Regions from separate parts of the Clostridium pacaense genome, predicted to be linked through region 1. Evidence: predicted binding sites of a transcription regulator. Region 1 holds the regulator's gene; each other region holds the start of a gene.

Region 1 (7,630 bases):
TAAATGATATGATTAAAGCAACCGTATTAAAAGATTCCACAGATTCAGGCAATGTCATCTACAGGGGAATCGTGATGGAGGGACATGCTGGTTATGCAGAGGAAGGTGAGGATATCATCTGTGCTGCTGTATCTGCATTAGCCCTGAACTTTTTTAACTCGGTGGAGGCATTTACGGAAGATGAATTTGAAGGCGGGGCAGGCCAGGAGGACGTACAGTTCGAATTTTGCTTCACTTCAGATATAAGTCCTGAGTCACAGCTCCTTATGAATTCTCTTGTTCTGGGATTACGGAATATTGAGAAGGATTACGGGAAATCATATATTAATGTCAAGTATAAGGAAAGTCCACGATAAAATACATCGTGGAAAAGCAAGGAGGTGTAACACATGTTAAAGATGAACCTTCAATTATTCGCTCATAAGAAAGGTGTTGGTTCTACCAAGAACGGTAGAGACTCTGAGTCCCAGAGACTTGGCGCCAAGAGGGCTGACGGACAGTTCGTACTGGCAGGCAACATCCTGTACAGACAGCGCGGAACCCATATCCATCCTGGCAACAACGTAGGCAGAGGTAATGATGATACCTTATTTGCTTTAGTAGACGGAGTTGTTAAGTTTGAGAGGAAGGGCAGAGACAGGAAGCAGGTTTCTGTATATCCAAGGGCAATCAACGAATAATTTCGAAGGGCTCCATACTTGGCGTATGGAGCTCTTTTTTCTTCAACGGGAATATCCTGTTGGGGACAACACCACAGGAGGTGCTATGTATGTTTGCCGATAGTGCAAAAATATTTATTAAATCCGGCAAGGGCGGAGACGGTCATGTGTCATTCAGGCGCGAGCTTTACGTCCCCAACGGCGGTCCTGACGGAGGCGATGGAGGACGGGGCGGAGACGTCATTTTCCAGGTGGACAAAGGTAAGAACACACTGGTGGATTTCCGCCATGTCCGCAAATACATTGCCAGGGACGGGGAACAGGGCGGCAAGAAGCGCTGCCATGGAGCGGATGCAGAAGACCTGATAGTAAAGGTGCCTGAAGGTACCGTGATTAAGGATTTTGAATCCGGCAAGGTCATTGCCGATATGTCAGGGGATAACCAGCGGGAGGTAATCCTCCGGGGCGGCAAGGGCGGCCTTGGAAACATGCATTTTGCAACATCAACCATGCAGGTACCCAAATACGCCCAGCCGGGGCAGCCGGGAGCCGAACTGTTTGTACAGTTAGAGCTTAAGGTGATTGCGGACGTGGGACTGGTAGGATTTCCCAATGTTGGAAAGTCCACACTGCTGTCCGTTGTGAGCAATGCAAAGCCTGAAATTGCGAATTACCATTTTACAACCCTCAATCCCCATCTTGGCGTGGTAGACCTGGGGGATGGCGCCGGTTTTGTCATGGCTGATATTCCGGGCCTTATCGAGGGGGCATCCGAAGGCGTGGGCCTGGGACATGCCTTCCTTAAACACATTGAGCGCACTAAAGTGCTGGTCCATGTGGTGGACGGCGCTTCCGTGGAGGGCCGTGACCCGCTGGAGGATATACGTACCATTAACAAAGAGCTGGAGGCATATAACCCGGAACTGTTAAAGCGTCCCCAGGTCATTGCCGCCAACAAGATGGATGCCGTGTATTCAGAGGATGATTCCAATGAGATACTGGATGCGCTGAGGGCTGAATTTGAGCCAAAGGGCATCAAGGTATTTGCCATATCAGCTGTCAGCAGACAGGGGGTAAAGGAACTGCTTTACCATATCAATGACCTGTTAAAGACAGTGGACGATGCACCGGTTGTGTTTGAAAAAGAATTCGAGATTGAGTACCAGGGTGACCGGAACCTTCCATATACTGTTTCCAAGGAAGAGGAAGGACTTTATGTGGTGGAAGGGCCAAGAATCGAGAAGATGCTGGGATACACCAATCTGGACTCCGAGAAAGGCTTTGATTTCTTCCAGAAATTCCTCAAGAATACAGGAATCCTTAAGGAACTGGAAGAGGCAGGCATCAAAGAAGGGGATACGGTCCGTATATATGGACTGGAGTTTGATTATTATAAGTAAAAGGAGTTAATATGACGAGTAAGCAGAGAGCCTATCTCAAAGGCCTGGCCATGAACATTGTTCCTGTGTTCCAGATTGGCAAATCCAGCCTTACGCCTGAAATCACACAGGCAGTGGATGAAGCCCTGGAAGCCAGGGAACTGATTAAAATCACGGTCCTTAAGAACTGTCTGGACGATGGCAGGTCCATTGCTGAGGTATTGGCAGAGCGCACCCATTCACAGGTTGTGCAGGTAATCGGCAGGAAGATTGTACTTTACCGTCCGGCAAAGGAAGAGTCGAAACGTAAAATCGTGCTGCCTGAAAAATAAGGGAGAGGGATTTCTATGGCAAGGATAGGAATTCTGGGCGGGACATTTGACCCCATACACAACGGTCATCTGGAACTAGGGAAAAAGGCATACGAGGAATTCGGACTGGAACATGTCTGGTTCATGCCTTCCGGGATACCGCCCCACAAAAAGGATCATAGGATTACAGAGGGGAAGATGCGCCGGGACATGGTCCTGCTGGCAATCGCGGATATCCCCTGTTTTCTGTATTCGGATTTTGAAATGGAACGGAAGGGCAATACTTATACGGCCCAGACCCTTACACTCCTGAAAAAGGAGCGCGGTGAGGATGAGTTCTATTTTATAATAGGCGCGGATTCACTGTACGAAATCGAACACTGGTATCATCCGGAGCTGGTGATGGGACAGGCCGTGCTTCTGGTGGCCGGGAGGGCATACAAGACCCGGCACAGGACCATGGAGGAGCAGATTGCCTATCTTTCCCATAAGTACGGCGCTGTTATTTACCCAATCCACTGTCCGCAGATGGATGTGTCATCTGAGAAAATCAGGTCCGCGGTGGCGGAGGGGCTGTCAATCAGCGGTCTGGTGCCGGAGCCTGTGGAGGAATACATCCGGTCCCATGGATTGTATACCGATAACGTGCTGCAATGCCAGTATGAGGATGCGTAAGGAGGATTATATGGAGACACAATGCAGCCAGATCATGATGATGAGGAAAAAACTCAAGTCAAGACTGGACCCCATGCGCTATGAACATTCACTGAGTGTGTCATTTACCTGTATGAACCTGGCCATGCGCTATGGTTATGATATGGATAAGGCGGAACTGGCCGGTTTGATGCATGACTGTGGGAAACGTTATTCCGATGACGTAATATTGAGGAAATGCCTGAAACACGGGATTGAAGTGACGGAGGATGAGCTGAAGGCCTTGCCGGTCCTTCACGCAAAGTACGGCGCCTGGCTGGCAGAACATAAATATCAGATAATGGACCGGGAAATCCTGGACGCCATTGCCTGCCATACAACCGGTAAAACTGATATGACCACCCTGGATAAAATCCTTTATATTGCGGACTATATCGAGCCAAGGCGTTATAAGGCGGAGAATCTTCCAATTATACGGAAGATGGCATTTGAGGACCTGGATGACACCATGTACGCCATCCTGTCCGGAACCCTGGAATATCTGGACAAAAAGGGCGGGAACATCGACCCTATGACCGTAGAAGCATATGAATATTTTAAGAGGCTGAAAGGAGACAGCAATGAACTCAAAGGAAATGGTTAAACTGGCATACAAGGCCCTGAGCGATAAAAAGGGGGAGGATATTAAAATCATCGATATCCAGTCCGTATCGGTCCTGGCTGACTACTTCATCATTGCCGATGGAAGCAACCCCAACCAGGTTCAGGCCATGGCGGATAACGTGGAAGAAATCCTGGGAAAAGAGGGCTGTGAGTGCAAACAGATTGAGGGCTATCAGAATGCAAACTGGATCCTCATGGATTATAAGGATGTGATTGTCCATATCTTCTGTAAGGAGGACAGGCTGTTCTATGATTTGGAACGGATCTGGAGGGATGGGAAGACGTTTGTGGACGTTGAGGAACTGTAGTCTTGAGAGGGACGCAAGGGAAGAGGGAGGCCGAGGGAGGGCGCAGACCGTCCTGCCCTGGTTCCTGGTTTCCGCGGTGGGCCGGACTGGAACGCGTTTGAAAATTCATTCCCGCCGTCTGCCCGAAGGAATCCACCAGAGGTACCCCCTTCGGACAAAGCACGCCCCACTTCGCGGTATATTTGGCCCCAATTCAGTCAGCGTAGCCCGCTACGCCTCCAGCATCGGGACCAAATCTCCCACAAAGTGGGACGCACAGCCGACGGAAAGCAATTTTCAAACACGCTCTAAGGGGCCGGGATGCAAAAACAGAAGGTTCGCTGTCAATTACGGCGCAGGCTTGATGCCTGCCCCTCCATGGGCAGCCGGATTTGGGCGTGGAGCGCTCCAAATCCGCCTTCTGTTTTTGCATCCCGCCCCCTAGTCCGGCCGAACCGCTCCAAATGTCACCAGGACAGGACGGTCTGCGCCCTCCCTCAGCCTCCCTCTTCCCTTGCTGTGTATTGGCGGCAGCTGGGATTGGGGTTTTGTATCCCGTTTCCATATGGTTCATGGATGATTTGGCTTGAGTGAAGGCGGATGGCTGTGGGGATGCAGGATTCTGCTTTTTTGTTATATGCTGTTATGAAGGATGGTTGCGATAGGGCTGAAAAAGAGGAAAGAGGGTTGCAGGAATGCAGCCCTCTTTTAAATAATCTGAATTATTACATCTAAATCATTAAATACAAATCATTAACCTAATTAATTACATCATACGTATAAGGCCGATTACCTTGCCCAGAATCTCCACGTGGTCCGTGATGATGGGGTCCATGGCTTCGTTTTCCGGCTGCAGGCGGTAGTGGCCTTTTTCCTTATAAAAGCGCTTGACGGTAGCGGAGTCGTCTACCAGTGCCACTACAATCTCACCGTTCAATGCAGTGGGGCACTGTTCTATGATCAGCTGGTCGCCAGGCAGGATGCCGGCTCCGATCATGCTTTCACCTTTTACCTTTAACATGAAGGTCTCTGCGTTGGGAAGGGCCTCGGCCGGGAATGGGAAGTAATCCTCAATCCGTTCCTCTGCAAGGATGGGTTCCCCGGCAGCCACCGTGCCGATGAGCGGGATGTTGACCATCTCCCGGCGGTTGAAGTTGAAGGTGTCATCCAGGATCTCGATGGTCCTTGGCTTGGTTGGGTCGCGCCGTATGAATCCTTTTTCCTCCAGCGCTGAGAGGTGGGAGTGCACGGAAGATGTGGACTTTAAATGAACTGCTTCGCAGATCTCACGTACAGCGGGCGGATACCCCTTCTTAAGTATTGTTTCTTTTATGTATTCTAATATCTCCTGCTGTTTAGAAGTAATTTTATCCTGAGCCATATTCAACCTCCTGCATTTTCTATTCTTATAGTAACATATGTTCGGGTAAAATGCAAACCTTTGTTCGCTTTTTTGCCGGAAACCCATTGACAAACATGCGTTCTGGTGCTATATTATATACATACGAAAGAACACATGTTCTGTAGTGCGCGCATAACGGAACCGCCTTAGGGAGGTTGCATATGAGAAAGTTAATGGTTAAGTTAGTGGCTGCCTGTTTTGCTGTACTTTTATTTGTCACCATTTTCATGGGGCGTACTATGTTTACCTCCATGGCAAAGGAGGAGAGCGGGGCCACGCCGTATTATAAGAGTGTCCAGATACAGGAAGGGGACAGTCTGTGGGGGCTTGCCAGCCAGTATAAGGATGGAAGTTCCATGAGTACCCATGAGTATGTGGACCAGCTCAGGCAGATGAACAGCCTTAAGAAGGATACCATCCATGCGGGACAGTATCTGACCGTTGTTTATTATAAGTAGGAAGGCCTGTTGTTTATCATAGGATTACAGGGGATTGGTTGTTCCCTGCAGACAGAAGTGCATGGAAGCGCATATTTGTCTGCAGGGGATTTTTATTTTCATGATTCCATAAGGAATAACAGGTCTGAATGAACGGCATGGTTCATAGAGTGGTATAATGCGGGTCAGGTATGACGTGAGGTACCGGTTACATCTGCATATAATTTTCTGGAGTTTTTAGTGTGATTATAACAATTTTTTTAAGAAGCGTTAAAATTGTATAAAGAAAGAAATAAGATGCAGATAAAAATAACACAAATATTATAGCGGAATCTTATTATTTATTGTTCAAATTTAATTTTGATAACTTTAATATTATTAATTTATAAATAATATGTATTTGAAATTATAAAATACAGTGACTATAATAGGGCAATGCATAAGAGATGAGAAAGGGGGTTGGAAGATATGAGTGATTTAGTGGGATCATTGATGGAGGAGCTTAACTGCAACGTGGTGTTTACCATACCGCTGTTTGGCGGTATTCCCATACTTGAATCGGTTGTGGTGACCTGGATCATCATGGCGGTCCTCATGGCGGCGTCCCTGCTTCTGGTCCATGGCCTGAAGGTCAGGCAGATCAACAATAAGCAGGCGGCCCTGGAGAGCGGTATTTCCTTTATCTATGACTTCTTCGAAGGATTGCTGGGCAAGGACGGCAGGGATTACATACCATACCTGATTACAGTGGTGCTTTACATCGGGATAGCCAATATGATTGGGCTGTTTGGATTTAAGTCACCGACCAAGGATCTGAATGTAACCGCATCCCTGGCTGTCATGAGCATTGTGCTTGTGGAGACAGCGGGAATCCGCAAGAAGGGCGTCAAGGGCTGGATCAAGAGCTTTGCGGAGCCGATACCCATCATAGCCCCCATCAATGTGCTGGAGCTTTTCATCAGGCCGCTTTCGCTGTGTATGCGGTTGTTCGGCAATGTGTTGGGAGCCATTGTGGTCATGGCGCTTATCAAGCATCTGGTGCCTTTGGTGGTGCCTCTGCCGTTTAGTTTTTACTTTGATATATTTGACGGGGTGATACAGGCTTATGTATTCGTATTCCTCACGTCACTATATATAAAAGAGGCAATTGAAGACTGAGGTAAAGGCTGATGGCTTCAAATGGAATGAAAATTTTATGAGAAAAAGGAGAATTTTATTATGACAAGTTTAATCGCTATAGGTGCAGGTGTTGCAGTTCTTACAGGTATTGGTGCAGGTATCGGTATTGGTATGGCCACTTCCAAGGCAGTGGATGCCATAGCAAGACAGCCCGAGGCAGACGGCAAGATCACAAAGGCCCTGCTGTTAGGATGTGCCCTTGCCGAGGCAACCGCCATTTACGGCTTTGTAATCGGCCTTTTAATCATTCTGTTCTTAAAATAATCGATAGCAGGAAGGCGCTTTATTATGTTAAATCTAAACATTTGGAATATTGCCTGTACGGTCATTAACCTTCTGGTGCTCTACCTGTTCATGAAGCACTTCCTTGTTGCGCCGGTGCGGAAGATACTGGATGAGAGGAAGCAGATGATTGAACGTGACCTGGATGACGCGAAGGATACCAGGACACAGGCAGAACAGATGAAGACAGAGTATGAAGCTTCCATGAGCAACGCGGACCAGGAAGCCTCAAGGATCATAGAGGATGCCAGGGCAAGGGCGGGAGAGGAATATAACAGGATCCTGGACCAGGCAAAGAAGGATGCCGCAAAGAAGATGGAAGAGGCAGACAGGACCATTGCGCTGGAGCGGGAGAAAGCCATGAACGACCTTCAGGC
Region 2 (7,630 bases), 350 kb from region 1:
AGGGGCTGGCGGCTGATATACCGGTAATCCGGGTGATAGAGGAAATCACCGGGCAGGGGATGGCCGATGGATTTCATATGGACCCGTATCTGGTGGGTCCGGCCTGTTTCCAGCCAGAGACTGACACAGGATAAATCAAGATGTTCATTATAAGCAATCCGTCTGTAATGGGTACAGGCGGATTCTCCTTTTTCAAAATCCACCTGCCGTTCGATGGTGGAGCCTTCCACCCTGGCGATGGGGGCATCGATGGTTCCCATGTCCCTTGTCCTGCCGCAAACAATGGCCCTGTACTCACGTTTAATCCTGCGGTTTAGCATATCATTGGAAAGGACGCAGGCGCTGAGCATGTGCCTGGCAAGGATGAGCAGGCCGGTGGTATCCCGGTCCAGGCGGTTGATGGCCCGGTAGGTGAAGGGTTCCCCTTTCTGGCTGTAATACCAGGCCACGGCATTGGCCAGGGTATTGTCATGATGGCCCTGGGACGGATGGATGGGGACTCCGGCCTCCTTGTTGATGACCAGTATGTCTTCATCCTCATATACGATGGAGAGGGGAAGGTTAACCGGTACAATGGACCGGGATGGATTGTCTTCTGTAAGAACCACTTTTAGGACCTCGCCGGGCTGCAGCCTGTGTATGGTATAAACCGGCTGTCCCTTTACGGTAAGGCTGCCCTCCGTATTGCGCAGATATACCACCAGGCGGTGGGAATAGCCCCGGCTTTTCAGGAATTCTTCCACGGTACAGCCGGTATATGGTTCTGTGATTGTGTATTCGATGCATTTCTTAATCATGGAATCTCCTGTTATCGGTATCTATAGTCACTTTCCAGGTAATTACCTGTCCATGTCCTCCTGGCGGTTCAGATGCTTTTTCTTGCTGGCCGCATGGTCCACAATGGAGTCTTTCTGGAGGAAGCTGGCGCGTTTGATGCTGTCAATGCCGTATTTGTTTCGTATTTTATCCACTGTTTTTTCGAATTCTTTTTTCTTTAACAGTCCGGGGTCATCAAAAAGGCTGATTTGGGAAAATGAATCATCTGCAATCTTGCCCGCCCTGACGCCCATGAGCCGAAGGGGGGTCATGTCCCAGAAATCCTTAAGCAGCCGGCAGGAACATTCATAGAGCACGGAAGTGGAATCCGTTGGCTCTGCAAGGGTCATCTGATGGGACTGGTTCTTAAACTCCCAGTCCCGCAGTTCCACACATACGTTGCTGCACAGAACATGGTCCGCCCTCAGCCTGGCCCCCACGGTTTCACAGAGGGACAGCAGCACCTGGCATGCATTGTCATGATCAGAGATGTCCCTGGACAGGGTAATACTGTTGCCATAGGCTTTATTGACAGGGTCCCGTTCCTCAACCGGGTCCTCATCCACGCCATTGGCGTACTGGTGTATCAGGACTGCGTAACTTCTGCCCAGATGGGCTTTCAGCAGTTCCAGGTCGCAGGCAGCCAGCTGTCCGATGGTATGAAGGCCAAGGGCCTCCATCTTTTTCTGGGCAGCGCTGCCCACGAAGAAAAGCTCGCGTATGGGCAGCGGCCACATTTTCCCGGGAACCTCATGGGGGAACAGGGTATGGCAGCGGTCAGGCTTTTCAAAGTCAGATGCCATCTTGGCCAGCAGTTTATTGCTGGAAATACCGATGTTCACGGTAAAGCCAAGTTCATTCTTGATCCGCTCCCGTATCTGGCTGGCAGTGGCCAGCGGATCCCCGAAGAGGTGGATGGTTTCCGTCATGTCCAGGAATATCTCATCAATGCTGAATTTCTCATGGTCAGGTGTGTATTCCTCCAGAAGTTCCATCATGCGCCTGGAACACTTAATATAGAAGTCAAAGCGTGAGGGGACAACGGTCAGGTTGGGACACTTGCGCCTGGCCTGGGCCAGGGGTTCCCCGGTGGTGACCCCGTACTTCCTGGCCAGGGGGGATTTGGCCAGTACGATCCCGTGCCTCATGCTGGCGTCCCCGCCGACAGCAGAAGGTATGGTGCGCAGATCCAGCGCATCCGGATCATGGCTTAACCGGTAGACACACTCCCAGCTTAAAAATGCAGAGTTAACGTCAATATGAAAGATAAGCCGCTCCCTGTCCCCATGTTCCATACCTTTTCCTGATCCTCTTTTATCCTGGGCATTCCCCATTGATACCACCGTCCTTTTTGTCCTTCCGGTCCACATGTATAAAGAAACATGCCGTCCCTGTCCCCGTCTGAAAACCTGGATCAGGAAAACAGAACATATATTCCCTTCCTACATTATAGTTTAAGGTTAACCGGGCATCTTGTCAATCCGTTTCATGGCAGGCAGATACGCCCTGATTCATCATCATGGTTTTTACAGGGAACGCGTAAGGAAAAACATAAGAAAAAGCAGAAGATAAGGCAGAAGCCCGGGAAATTGTTTCCCGGGCTTGGCCTGCGAGGGTGGAGTCCTCTTGCGCCGCAATGACGCCGTGTTCCTATACATCCCCGGCATAATAGCTGATGATGCTCATATAATCCGAAGGAGCCGGAATATCCAGCATCAGCTTCAGATACCCCTTGTTGTCAGAATGCTGCCTGCGCAGGTCATCCTGAATACCATACTGTCTGCCTATATCGGTCCTCCTGCCATCTGGATGGATCATATAGACAGCGCCCTCACATGCATTTACCGTACGCAGGAATTCTTCCACGTTAATGATACCCAGCTTAATCATAACAGAACCTCCTTTTTGCCGCCTGTCATCTTTGCTAATATCATTATAGTGCAGGATCCATGCGGTTTATATATCATATCTGCCCTGTAATATCATGATTCTGCCATCTTTTCCTATACTCCATGGGAGAGCACCCGAAGTTCTCCTTGAATACACTGCCAAAGTAGCTGCTGCTTCCAAGTCCGCAGGCATGACTGACCGCCGTGACTGCGTCCTGGCCCTGTGTCAACATGCGGCAGGCCTGCTGGAGCCTGTAGTTCCTCAGATATCCTAAGGGCGTGGTGTGCAGGCATTCACTAAAGGTACGGTAGCATTCACGCTCACTGATAAAAGCAGCAGAGGCAATATCCTTGACCGAAACCTTATCCCAGAAATGTTCCTGTATGTATATGATCATCAATTTCAGCTTGTCATCCGTCTTATCCTTATCCCTGCCTTCTTTTAACAGGGGGGAGGACAGGGCGAATATCCTGGCCCATATATCAGACAGGGCAGAGCGCAGCTTTATCTCATAGGCATATTCACCGGAGGATATCTGAAAGGATTTCCTGATATCCTTAAGGATGGCATCCTGCTCCTGCTGGTTTGGATCCAGGCTGATGATTCCAATATGGGATGCGGTCGTAAGGGGCAGGATAAATTTCTTTTCAATCCGGCTCCCCTGAGACCCGCCGATGAGGGAAACGTCAAAAATATGGTTCAGCTGGATTGTATTGGCAGCACTGTCCTTGGATTTTGTCATGTGGAGCACATTGGAATTAACCATCCCCCCGGAGCCTGCGGGGAAAACCACCTTTCCTTTGGGTATATAATATTCAACCACGCCGGACTCAACATAAAACAGTTCCACTTCCTTATGCCAGTGCCAGGGCACAAAACGTCCGGCTTTCTGGATGTCAAACTCCATATAGGAACTGATATAAGGAAAATCAGGCATGAAGTCAGGCAGTATTTCTTCTTTGCTTCCTTCCCGGTATTCAATACAGCAGAAATTTTTCAGCACAGCCAGTCCCTCCTATTCATGAAGCTATTATATCACACCACAGAATAAATCACACTGCCTGTGAATACGATAAAATAAAGGCAAAGAGGCGGCAAATCATGAAGCAATGGATATTTACGGCTGCGTTATCGATATCCCTTGTCTGCGGGCATCTGGAGGCGGCAGGAGGGGAATATAGTATACGAAAGGAGCTGGCAGGGCAGGAGCAGGCAGGGCAGACACAGGAAGTGCAGAGCCGTGCAGTGCAGGTACAGGAAGTGCAGGGCCGTGCAGTGCAGGTACAGGAAGTGCAGAGCCGTGCAGTGCAGGTACAGGCAGTACAGAGCCGGGCAGTGCAGACACAGGAAGTGCAGGGCCGGGCAGTACAGACACAGGCAGTGCAGGTACAGGAAGCGCAGAGCCGTGCAGTGCAGGTACAGGCAGTACAGAGCCGGGCAAGCCAGACACAGTCAGTGCAGGCGCAGTCAGGCCAGGCGCAGGCCAGCCAGACGGAAAATGCGGATTTCCTGAAACTGTACGCCCAGTCAGCTGTCCTGATGGACGGGAGCAGCGGCCGCATCCTGTATGGAAAAGGACAGGATATCATACGTCCCATGGCCAGCACCACAAAAATCATGACCTGCATCCTGGCGCTGGAGCTTGGTAACCTGGACGATAAGGTGACGGCTTCCTCCTATGCCGCGTCCCAGCCCAAGGTCCATCTGGGGGTGCGCTCCGGGGAAGAATACAGGCTGGAGGACCTGCTGTACGCCCTGATGCTGGAGTCCTATAATGACGCGGCTGTGATGATTGCTGAAAACATCGGGGGGAGCGTGGAGGACTTTGCCGCCCTTATGAACCAAAAGGCAGAGGAACTGGGATGCAGGGACACCTATTTCATCACGCCCAATGGACTGGACGGGGTAAAGAAGGACAAAGACGGCGTGGAACACATCCATTCCACCACAGCCGCCGACCTGGCGGCCATCATGCGTTACTGCGTCATGGAATCCCCCAAAAAGGAGGAGTTCCTGAGTATTACCAGGACCCAGAACCACACCTTTACGGACAGCAGCGGCAGACGTTCCTACAGCTGTTTCAACCACAATGCGTTTCTGAATATGATGGAGGGAGTGCTGTCAGGCAAGACAGGGTTTACGGGCGGGGCGGGATATTCCTATGTGGGCGCCATGGAAAATGACGGAAGGACCTATATCATCGCACTGTTAGGATGCGGCTGGCCGCCGCACAAGACATATAAATGGGCGGACGCCAGGAAGCTGTATACATATGGGCTGGAGCATTTCCGGTTAAAAGACGTGTTCCGGGAGGAAGTCCTGCCGGATATTCCGGTCACAGGGGGATTGTGCTGGGAAGAGGAGGGAACATGCCAGGAATCCACAGGCGCAAGCCTTCACCTGAAGGAGGAGGAGATGCACCTGCCCCTGCTGCTGGGGGAGGATGAAGAGGTGCAGGTGACAAAGAAAATACCTGCCGTGCTCCAGGCCCCTGTAAGGGAAGGACAGAAGATTGGGACCATTGATTACAGCCTGAATGGAACGGTCATCAGGCAGTATCCTGTCTATGCTGACAGAGGGGTGGATAAGATGACATTTTCCCGGGTTGTTTGGCATATACTGGGAATTTTCATGGATTTTGGAAAGACTTACCACATTATTTAATCTTTTCTTACGAATCTTTGTATTATGTGAAGTTTCCTGCGTTTTTGTTGACATATGAAGCCTTTTGTCATTATAATAGGATTAATGTCATAAAATAGAAATTCATGATTTTATTGGTTATGAATGAAAATACAGGAGATATATACATAATGAAGGCAAAGAAATTAAAAAGGGGTCTGGCCCTTATGCTTGGGGTGATGATGGCAGCAAATCTTCCGGCATCCGTGGCCACGCCTTTTACAATGCTTAATTCCTATGCATATACAGGGTCCGCCACGGTAAAAGCCACATCACTGAATGTACGCAGCGGCGCAGGCACCGGATATTCCTCCGTGGGAAGGCTGGCAGCAGGAGCTGCCATTACTGTTATTGGGGAGCAGCGGGGGACGGATGGCAATACATGGTATCAGATTCAATACACGGGAACCAACGGGGCGGTGAACACGGGGTATGTGTCATCCGTTTATGTGCGGCTCCCTGTTTCTTACACGACAGATTCTAATTTCGAGGCATATCTGAATTCCCAGGGATTTCCGGAGAGTTATAAGAACGGGCTCAGACAGCTGCACCAGCAGTACCCGAACTGGGTGTTTAAAGCCAAGAATACGGGACTGGACTGGAATACGGTCATTGAGAACGAGTCGGTGCTCAGCCGTAACCTGGTATCCTCCGGCAGCGTTTCCTCCTGGAAGTCGGTTGCGGACGGCGCTTATAACTGGGATAACAGCACATGGACCGGTCTGGACGGAAGCAACTGGGTGGCGGCTTCACCGGACATCATCCGGTATTATATGGACCCGAGGAATTTCCTGGATGAGACCTATGTGTTCCAGTTCCTTGCGCATGAATATAACCAAAGCACCCAGACCAGGGAGGGCCTTAACAGTATGGTAAACGGCACCTTCCTTTCCGGCAGCACCAACTCCACCGGGACAGGGGGAAGCGATTTCTCCGGCGGCCCGGGAGGCACGGGCGGTCCTGGTTCATCCGGCGGCCCGGGTAGCAGTTCCGGTTCCTCGGGCAGCTCATCAAGCGGCCCGGGAAGGGCAGGCACGTATGATGACAGCCAGCATGGTCCGGGAGTTTCCGGTTCCCCGAACACCAGCCAGCCGTCTTCGGACACCAGCCAGCCGTCTTCAGGCAGCAGCCAGCCATCCTCCGGCGGAGGCCAGGTCAGCCTGGAAGCGCCTCACGCATCCATCACGCCAAAAGAGCGCCGGTTTGTGGCTTCTAATGTAAGCCTGGTGGCGCCTGGACAGGATAATTCCTCTTCAGCGAATGGTCCGGTAGCAGTGGGTGGCACGGGTTCCTCTGGCGATAGTCCGTCATCCGGCAACAGCCCGTCATCCGGCAGCCCTTCCGGATCCGGTCCGTCGGTGGGCACATCCCCCTCTGGCGGTACGCCATCCGGTACATCCCCGTCAGGGACGTCATCCGGCGAGGCATCGCCCTATATTGACATTATCATGAATGCGGCATCCCAGTCAGGGGTCAGCCCATACGTGCTGGCCGCCATGATCTTACAGGAGCAGGGAAATAACGGCACCAGTCCCCTTATATCCGGCAATTATTCAGGATATGAAGGCTACTATAACTTTTTCAATGTGGAAGCATACCAGTCCGGTTCCATGTCGGCCATTGAGATGGGCCTGCGCTATGCATCCCAGTCCGGCACCTATGGACGTCCCTGGAATACCGTGGAGAAATCCATCCGCGGCGGCGCCCAGAATTACGGGGATAATTACGTGAAAGCCGGCCAGAATACATTCTATCTTAAGAAATTTAACGTACAGGGAAGCAATCCCTATAAGCACCAGTATATGAGCAATATACAGGGAGCTGCTTCAGAGGCAGCCAGACTGGCCCAGGCATATACGTCGGATATGAAGAATGTGGCCCTGGAATTCCACATCCCGGTGTTCAACAATATGCCGGAGCAGGCATGTGTGGCCCCCACCGGGGACGGAAGCCCCAATAACAAGCTTTCCGGGCTTGGGGTGGATGGATTTGGCCTGACGCCTTCCTTTAGCAGGGATACCCATGAGTATAACCTGATTGTGGATTCCTCCGTGGGCAGCCTTATGGTCAATGCCACGGCAGCTGATTCAAGCGCCAGGGTAACTGGGGCGGGAAGCATTTCCCTGCAGAATGCCAGCACGGATGTCATCATAACGGTAACTGCACAGAACGGTAATGTCCGGACCTACACCATCCATGTGGTGAAGCAGGACGGAGGGCCGACTTCCGGAAGCCCGGTGAC
Region 3 (7,630 bases), on a different contig from region 1:
ACAGCGTCTGGCGGCTGGAGGTGCGGTGGCTGCCCTCACAGGCAGTTTTGCTGCGTGGTTTTTTATTTCCCTGGTGCCGGGGCATGGATGGGGCATCAATATGTGGGAGGTCAATGACTCCTATAAGGAATATGGATATGTGCTGTCCACTGCGGTTTCCATGCAGTATGTGGTTAAGAAGCCGCCCCATGGCTACAGCACCGCGCGGCTGAAGGAGATTCATGGCCGTCTGGAGGAAGAAGGGCAGGTGCAGCTGGCATCCCTGGACAATGTACAGACTGACAATAGCGGGGATATCACGCCTGTGAACCTGATATGTATCATGAATGAAAGTCTGTCAGACCTTAGGACGGCAGGGGATTTTACCACGAATGTGGAGTATTTCCCATTCATTAACAGCCTTAAGGAGAATACGGTGAAGGGCAGCCTGACCGTGCCTGTGTTCGGTTCCATGACAAGCAATTCGGAGTACGAGTTCCTTACAGGGGATTCCATGGCCCTTCTGCCTGCCAATTCCATTGCATACCAATTTAATGTAAAGCCTGATACCTATTCCCTGGTAAGCACATTAAAGTCCCAGGGCTATTCTGCGGTGGCCATGCATCCTTATCCTGGGGAGAACTGGAACCGTGTGGAGTGTTACCAGAATATGGGGTTTGATGAATTCCTGGATGAGGAATTTTATGAGGAAAGTGAACAGCTGCGCAATTATGTCAGCGATAAGGCGGATTATGACAGGCTGATTGATGTGGTGGAGGGCAAGGAATCACCAGATGACAGGCTGTTCATCTTCAATGTCACCATGCAGAACCATGGGGGCTATGAAGGCGAATATGATAATTTCCAACAGGAGGTATGGCTTACCGGTAAATATGAGGGCCAATACCCCAAGACGGACCAGTATCTGTCCCTGATGAAAAAATCAGACGAGGCATTCCAGTATCTGCTGGAATATTTTTCCCAGGTGGATGAACCAACCATGATTGTCATGTTTGGCGACCATCAGCCCAGCGTGGAGGATGAGTTCTATGACGCCATCGCGGGCATGCCCAGCAGCCAGGTGCCGGTCCAGGACCGTCTGATGTGGTATGAGACGCCTTTCATTATCTGGACCAATTATGACATGCCTTCTGAGGACATGGGGAAACTGGGCGCCGTCTACCTTTCCACGGAGGTATTGAAAAGAGCAAACCTGGACATGACGCCATATAACCGTTTCCTTCTCCAGCTGGAGGAAGTCCTGCCAGTGGTGCATTTCCTTGGCTGTTATGACAGGGAAGGCAATTATTATTACTGGCCCAAGGCTGAGTCGGAGCGCTGCCCGTACCAGGACATGGTCCTGGACTATGAAGCGCTGGTGTACAACCACAGTCTGGACCGGAAAAAGTATAAAGACATGTTTGTCGTAAAATAGTATAAGCCTCGAAAAAATTGTAAAAGCACTTGGCAAGCTGCCCTCGCATAGAATGAAATTAAGAATGTGCAGGGTGGCTTTCTTTGAAGACTTTTCCAAAACCATTATCAGCAGGAGAGGAAAAAGAGTATCTGGAGCGCTGCAAAGAGGGCGACCAGTCAGCAAGGGATATGCTGATTGAGCATAATATGCGTCTGGTAGCCCATGTGGTAAAGAAGTACCAGGGCTCTGATTATGATATGGAGGACCTGCTGTCTGTTGGGACCATCGGCCTTATCAAGGCCGTGAATACGTTTAATGCCGATAAAGGATCGCGACTGGCCACCTATGCAGCCAGATGCGTGGAAAATGAAATACTGATGCTCCTTCGTGCCAGCAAGAAATTTTCCAAAGAAGTATCGCTTTTTGAGCCCATCGGGGTAGACAAGGACGGCGAGACCGTGAGCCTGGTAGATGTCATCGAGATGGACAATAAAGAAACTTTGGATACCATGATACTGAAGCAGGATGTGAAAGAACTGTATGAGGCCTTTGAATCCTGTCTGACGGAGACAGAAAAAACCGTATTGGGAATGCGTTACGGGCTGTACAGGGGCAAGGAACATACCCAGCGGGAGATTGCAGGCAATCTGGGCATTTCCCGCTCCTATGTGAGCCGGATTGAGAAGAAGGCGATTGAGAAGATACGGGCGGAGTTTTCAAGACATGGATAAGCAATGAAGGTTGGAAAATACGGAGCATCGGGACTGATTATGGTTCCGATGCTGTTTTATGCTGTCTTTTGTCGTGAATTCCCCCTTTACCCTGAGGGGCTGAATCATTTATACTATATAAAATAAAGCCGGCATCTTGATTAAGAAGGCAAAAGGAGACAAGCAGTTCATGGGAAAAGGGCGTTCTGGAAGAAAAGACAGCAAAAAAGTGTGGAAAAACCGTCTGGCCGGGGTGGCTGCGGTTACATTGTTACTTGTGGCGGCCCTTTACTCCGCAGACCGGCTTCCAGTCAGGGGAAATGGAAGCCGTGGACCGCAGGCAGGGATAAATGGGGTGGAAACCAGGAGTGATGAGGCAAAAGGCAGGAGTGATGAGGCAAAAGGCAGGAGTGATGAGGCAAAAGATGGGAACGATAAGGAGAAAGACCGGAAATATGGGGCAAAAGACAGGAACGATAAGGAGAAAGACAGGGAATATGGGATGGGAGACGGGGATGATGGGGGAGGCATAAGAATAGGCGGAATAAGCAGCCAGGAGGAATGGGCAAGGAAACAGCTGGAGGGCATGTCCCTGGAGGAAAAGGCGGCGCAGCTATTCATCATCACGCCGGAACAGCTTACAGGCTGCGGCCAGGTTACCCAGGCCGGGGAGGTGACCAGGGAAGCGCTGAGACAGTATCCGGTTGGAGGCCTTATCTATTTTTCCAATAATCTGGAGGATGCCGGACAGTTAAAGACAATGACCGGAGATACCCAGAAGATGGCTATGGAGGAGATCGGGATACCGCTGTTCCTCTCCATTGATGAAGAGGGAGGGGATATTGCCAGGATTGGGAAGCATGATGGCTTCCGGGTAGCGCAGGTGCCGTCCATGGCTGTAATCGGTGCGTCTGGGGACCGTGTTCAGGCATATGGGGCGGGCAGTACCATTGGTGCATATCTTCATGAATATGGATTGAATCTGGATTTTGCACCGGACGCGGATGTTCTGACCAACCCGGACAATACAGTGGTAAAGACGCGCTCCTTTGGCCGGGATCCCCAGCTGGTTACAGAGATGTCCCTGGCATACCTTGAGGGGCTTTGGGAACAGGGGGTTTATGGGGCGCCAAAACATTTTCCTGGACATGGAGCCACAAAGGGGGACAGCCATGAAGGGTTTGCATATGCGGATAAAACATGGGAAGAGCTTGAGGAGGCTGAGTTGAAACCATTTTATGCCATGGTGGGGAACCAGGTGCCTTTTATCATGGCAGGTCATATCTCGCTGCCTGCAATCACAGGCGGGGACCTTCCCTGTTCCCTTTCGGGCCAGGTAATCCAGGGATATCTCAGGGACAGGATGGGATATGAAGGCATCATCATCACGGACGCATTGAACATGGGGGCCATTGAAGACCACTACCCCTCCGGTCAGGCGGCGGTGATGGCGCTGCAGGCTGGTGTGGACATGCTTCTGATGCCGGCGGATTTTCCGTCTGCCTACGAAGCTGTGGTGGAAGGGGCCGGGAATGGGGAAATACCGCTGGATTGTCTGGATGCATCGGTCCTGCGCATTTTAAGCCTGAAAGCTGAAATTCGAAAAATATTATAAAAAGATAGAAGAATTGTGCATTGTTTTATCGAAGCAATGCCCTTATACTATTCATAGCAGGCAGAACCGGCGGTTCAGTACCTGTTCTGCCTTTCTTGCTGCAACCAAGTGTTCATGAAGGAGGAAAAACAATGGCGATTTTAGTGACTGGAGGCGCCGGTTATATCGGAAGCCACACCTGTGTGGAGCTTTTAAATGCAGGTTATGATGTAGTAGTAGTAGACAACCTTTACAATTCCAGTGAGAAGGCGCTTCAGAGAGTGGAGCAGATTACAGGTAAGAAGGTTAAGTTCTATGAGGTGGACCTGTTAGACCAGCCTGCGCTAAAGGACGTGTTTGATAAGGAAACAATAGAGTCCGTCATTCATTTTGCAGGACTTAAGGCAGTGGGGGAGTCCGTGCATAAGCCTCTTGAATACTATCATAATAATATAACAGGGACCCTGATCCTCTGTGATGAGATGAGGAAGCATGGGGTAAAGGATATCGTGTTCAGTTCCTCCGCAACCGTATACGGCGACCCTGCTGAGATACCCATTACCGAGAACTGCCCCAAGGGTGAGATTACCAATCCATACGGACGTACCAAAGGCATGCTGGAGCAGATCCTTACGGACTTACATACAGCGGATGCCGGGTGGAATGTGGTGCTTCTGCGCTATTTCAATCCCATCGGCGCCCATGAAAGCGGCCTGATTGGGGAAGACCCCAAGGGAATCCCCAACAACCTGGTTCCCTATATTGCGCAGGTTGCTGTTGGGAAACTTGAATACCTGAATGTATTCGGTAACGACTATGATACCCCCGATGGCACTGGTGTGCGTGATTACATCCATGTGGTTGACCTGGCAAAGGGCCATGTAAAGGCTGTGAAGAAGCTTACTGACAGGGAGGGCGTCAGCATCTACAACCTGGGAACAGGCGTTGGATACAGTGTGCTGGATGTGCTTCATGCATATGAGAAAGCCTGCGGTAAGACACTGAAGTATGAAATCAAGCCGCGCAGGGACGGGGATGTGGCCGTATGTTACTCTGATTGCGCCAAGGCAAAGAAGGAACTGGGCTGGGTTGCTGAAAAGGGAATCGAGGAAATGTGTGCTGATTCCTGGAAATGGCAGTCCATGAACCCGGACGGATACAGGGATTAATTAAATACAGATAACAGGATGGCCTGCGGCTGGAACATGATTCCGGCCGCAGGCTTTCTGTTCAAAAAGATTTTATGCAAAAAGAACAAATGTTCTTATTTCTCCTTGATTTAAGTGTCCGGATATGGTAAACTGTATGAACAAACGTATGTTCGAAAGAGGCGGTGCCATGTTAATACAGGAGAATCTGTCCATACAGGAAAAACTGAAGATACTTACAGATGCAGCCAAGTACGATGTGGCCTGTACTTCCAGCGGCGTGAAGCGGAAGGGAAAGGCGGGAAGCATTGGGAATACATCGGAGGCCGGAATCTGCCATAGCTTTGCCGCGGATGGGAGATGTATATCCCTTCTGAAGATACTTTTTACCAATCAGTGTATCTATGACTGCAAGTATTGTGTCAACCGATGTTCCAATGATGTGGTCAGGACGGCATTCACGCCGGACGAGGTGTGTAAACTGACCATTGAGTTTTACAGGAGGAATTATATTGAGGGACTGTTCTTAAGTTCCGGAATCCTCTATAATGCCAATCACACCATGGAACTGATATACGAGACTTTATATAAACTACGGAACCAATGGAACTTTAACGGTTACATCCATGTAAAGGCCATACCGGGAGCGGATGCAGAACTGGTGGAGCGCACCGGATTCCTGGCAGACAGGATGAGCATCAATCTGGAACTTCCAACCGCACAGGGGCTTAAGGACCTGGCTCCGGGCAAGACCCGGGATAAGATACTTGCACCCATGCGGCAGATTCAGCAGGGGATTTCCGTGTCCAGCCATTTGCTGGGATATGACAGGGGATATAAGAAGCCTTACAGCACGGAGCGCGCCGGCTTTGCAGGAGGCGCTGCCCTGATACGCCCGGAACTGGCTGAGGCGCCGGGTGCTGCACTGGACAGGAAGATATCCGCGAAGGTTACTGGGCAGGGAGAGTCCCAAGGACTGGCAGGAACGGACCAGGGCGTGCCGGGAGGAGATTCACATAACGATATGTATACCACCCAACCGGATGCCCGCCCCGGATGCATTAAAAGCCGTCTTGTGCTTCCTGCTTCCCAATATAAGAAGTCAGCATTCGTACCGGCTGGGCAGAGTACCCAGATGATTGTGGGGGCCACGCCGGAGAATGATTATCAGATGATGTCGGTTACCCAGGCATTGTACCAGAACTTTGGACTGAAGCGGGTATTCTATTCTGCCTATATTCCTGTGAATGAGGACAGCTGTCTGCCAAGCCTTCCAGGAGGCCCGCCCCTTCTCAGGGAACACAGGCTGTATCAGGCGGACTGGCTTCTGCGTTTTTACGGCTTCAGGGCTGAGGAACTGCTGTCGGAGGACAGGCCGAATTTCAACGTATTTCTGGATCCTAAGTGTGATTGGGCCCTGCGCCATCTGGAAGGCTTTCCGGTAGAAGTGAACCTGGCACCTTATGATGAACTTCTCAGGGTACCGGGGATGGGGGTCAAGTCAGCTTCCAGGATTGTTGCTGCCAGAAGAAGCGGAAGACTTGGGTTTGAGGATTTGAAGAAGATGGGTGTGGTCTTGAAGAGGGCCAGATATTTCATTACCTGTTCCGGGCGCATGATGGAGGGGGCAAGGCTGGACCAGGATTATATTACCAATTGCCTTGTGGGCGATGAGCAGCGGGCCAGATGGGATATAGAACACAGGGACAGTTTCAGGCAGCTTTCCCTGTTTGACGATATGCATATGGAGATGCCTGTAACCAGAGATGACCACTATGCCGCGGCAGCCGGGCATTTTTAGGATAAGGGAGGGATAGGGAATGACCATATATTTATGCGTGCCGGATTTTGAGGGAATCCTTTGCGGCATATATGATGCATGGATGAGCCGGAAAGGCCACGACAATGTACGCCTGGAGTTAAAGGGGACGTACCATGAGCTGGAACTGTTCAGCGAGTATGTGGAGCCGGAATCCACCCATGAGAAGGCCCATAAGGTAATTAAGTCTGTGTGCAGTAAGCTTTCCCAGGAAGTATATAAGAAGATATATGTTGCATCCTTAAGCCAGAATACGGAGAGGGCGGACAAGATATACCGTTTCCTTGTACAGGCATTCGGCATTGGACCGGGAATACTGGACCAGCTTCAGATTCCTGAGAACTGTGATATATTTGAACTGTGCCGCAATGTTTATAATGAGAACCATCTTCTGGTGGAATTCCTGCGGTTTTCCCAGGCAGCGGGCGGTGTGCTGGTGTCAAGGATTGGACCGAAAAATGATGTGATGACCCTTCTTGCGCCTCATTTTGCAGACCGGCTGCCGGAAGAAAATTGGATTATTTATGACGTGAACCGGGAGAAGGCAGCTGTCCACCCCAAGGGAAAACCGTGGATTCTGGTTAATCATCCATTGGAACAGCCGGATGGGGACAATATATGGCAGCTGTGCCTGGAGCAGGAAACGGATGAGCGGGAATACGAGGATTTGTGGATTTCCTTTTTCCATACCATTGCAATTAAAGAAAGGACAAATCCAATCTGCCAGAGAAACCACCTGCCCCTGCGTTACAGGGCCTATATGACAGAGTTCCAAAGAGAACGTTAAAATGAATCCAATCATGCCCCTTGTCTTTTTGTTGTTCTTTTAGTATAGTAATACTATCTGTATTTCATTGGAACAGGTATCTTCCTGTTCTGTCAAGAAGTCATCCGGCGGGTATTTACGCCACATTCCAAACTGTTTGTATGTAAGTATGTAAGACCAATCAAAGAGAAGGGGGC

What was found. Region 1 encodes LexA, which represses DNA repair genes until DNA is damaged. Its sites were predicted from a motif close to CNAACANNTGTTNG; they were not measured.
Region 2: a site for LexA is predicted at 2,241-2,254, ahead of LK536_RS32405 (Y-family DNA polymerase). Genes of this name have one in related genera too.
Region 3: a site for LexA is predicted at 5,011-5,024, ahead of LK536_RS56550 (putative DNA modification/repair radical SAM protein). Genes of this name have one in related genera too.

What each region holds. Positions count from the first base shown of each region.
Region 1 is NZ_JAJFEB020000001.1:248,327-255,956, reverse strand. Features, by position in the region: gene LK536_RS30875 (ribosomal-processing cysteine protease Prp) at 9-356, shown strand; gene rpmA (50S ribosomal protein L27) at 390-680, shown strand; gene obgE (GTPase ObgE) at 770-2,059, shown strand; gene yhbY (ribosome assembly RNA-binding protein YhbY) at 2,071-2,370, shown strand; gene nadD (nicotinate-nucleotide adenylyltransferase) at 2,386-3,024, shown strand; gene yqeK (bis(5'-nucleosyl)-tetraphosphatase (symmetrical) YqeK) at 3,011-3,646, shown strand; gene rsfS (ribosome silencing factor) at 3,624-3,974, shown strand; partial or broken gene LK536_RS30840 (DUF6783 domain-containing protein) at 3,916-4,209, shown strand; gene LK536_RS30835 (DUF6783 domain-containing protein) at 4,168-4,386, opposite strand; gene LK536_RS30830 (hypothetical protein) at 4,554-4,688, shown strand; gene lexA (transcriptional repressor LexA) at 4,720-5,334, opposite strand; gene yneA (cell division suppressor protein YneA) at 5,517-5,813, shown strand; gene LK536_RS30815 (F0F1 ATP synthase subunit A) at 6,261-6,950, shown strand; gene atpE (ATP synthase F0 subunit C) at 7,011-7,235, shown strand; gene atpF (F0F1 ATP synthase subunit B) at 7,260-7,630, shown strand, end outside.
Region 2 is NZ_JAJFEB020000001.1:594,116-601,745, reverse strand. Features, by position in the region: gene LK536_RS32410 (RluA family pseudouridine synthase) at 1-797, opposite strand, end outside; gene LK536_RS32405 (Y-family DNA polymerase) at 840-2,186, opposite strand; gene LK536_RS32400 (hypothetical protein) at 2,467-2,706, opposite strand; gene LK536_RS32395 (helix-turn-helix domain-containing protein) at 2,780-3,709, opposite strand; gene LK536_RS32390 (serine hydrolase) at 3,808-5,370, shown strand; gene LK536_RS32385 (SH3 domain-containing protein) at 5,520-7,630, shown strand, end outside.
Region 3 is NZ_JAJFEB020000030.1:35,063-42,692, reverse strand. Features, by position in the region: gene LK536_RS56570 (LTA synthase family protein) at 1-1,414, shown strand, start outside; gene sigK (RNA polymerase sporulation sigma factor SigK) at 1,498-2,127, shown strand; gene LK536_RS56560 (glycoside hydrolase family 3 N-terminal domain-containing protein) at 2,264-3,721, shown strand; gene galE (UDP-glucose 4-epimerase GalE) at 3,853-4,869, shown strand; gene LK536_RS56550 (putative DNA modification/repair radical SAM protein) at 5,039-6,649, shown strand; gene LK536_RS56545 (TIGR03915 family putative DNA repair protein) at 6,669-7,454, shown strand.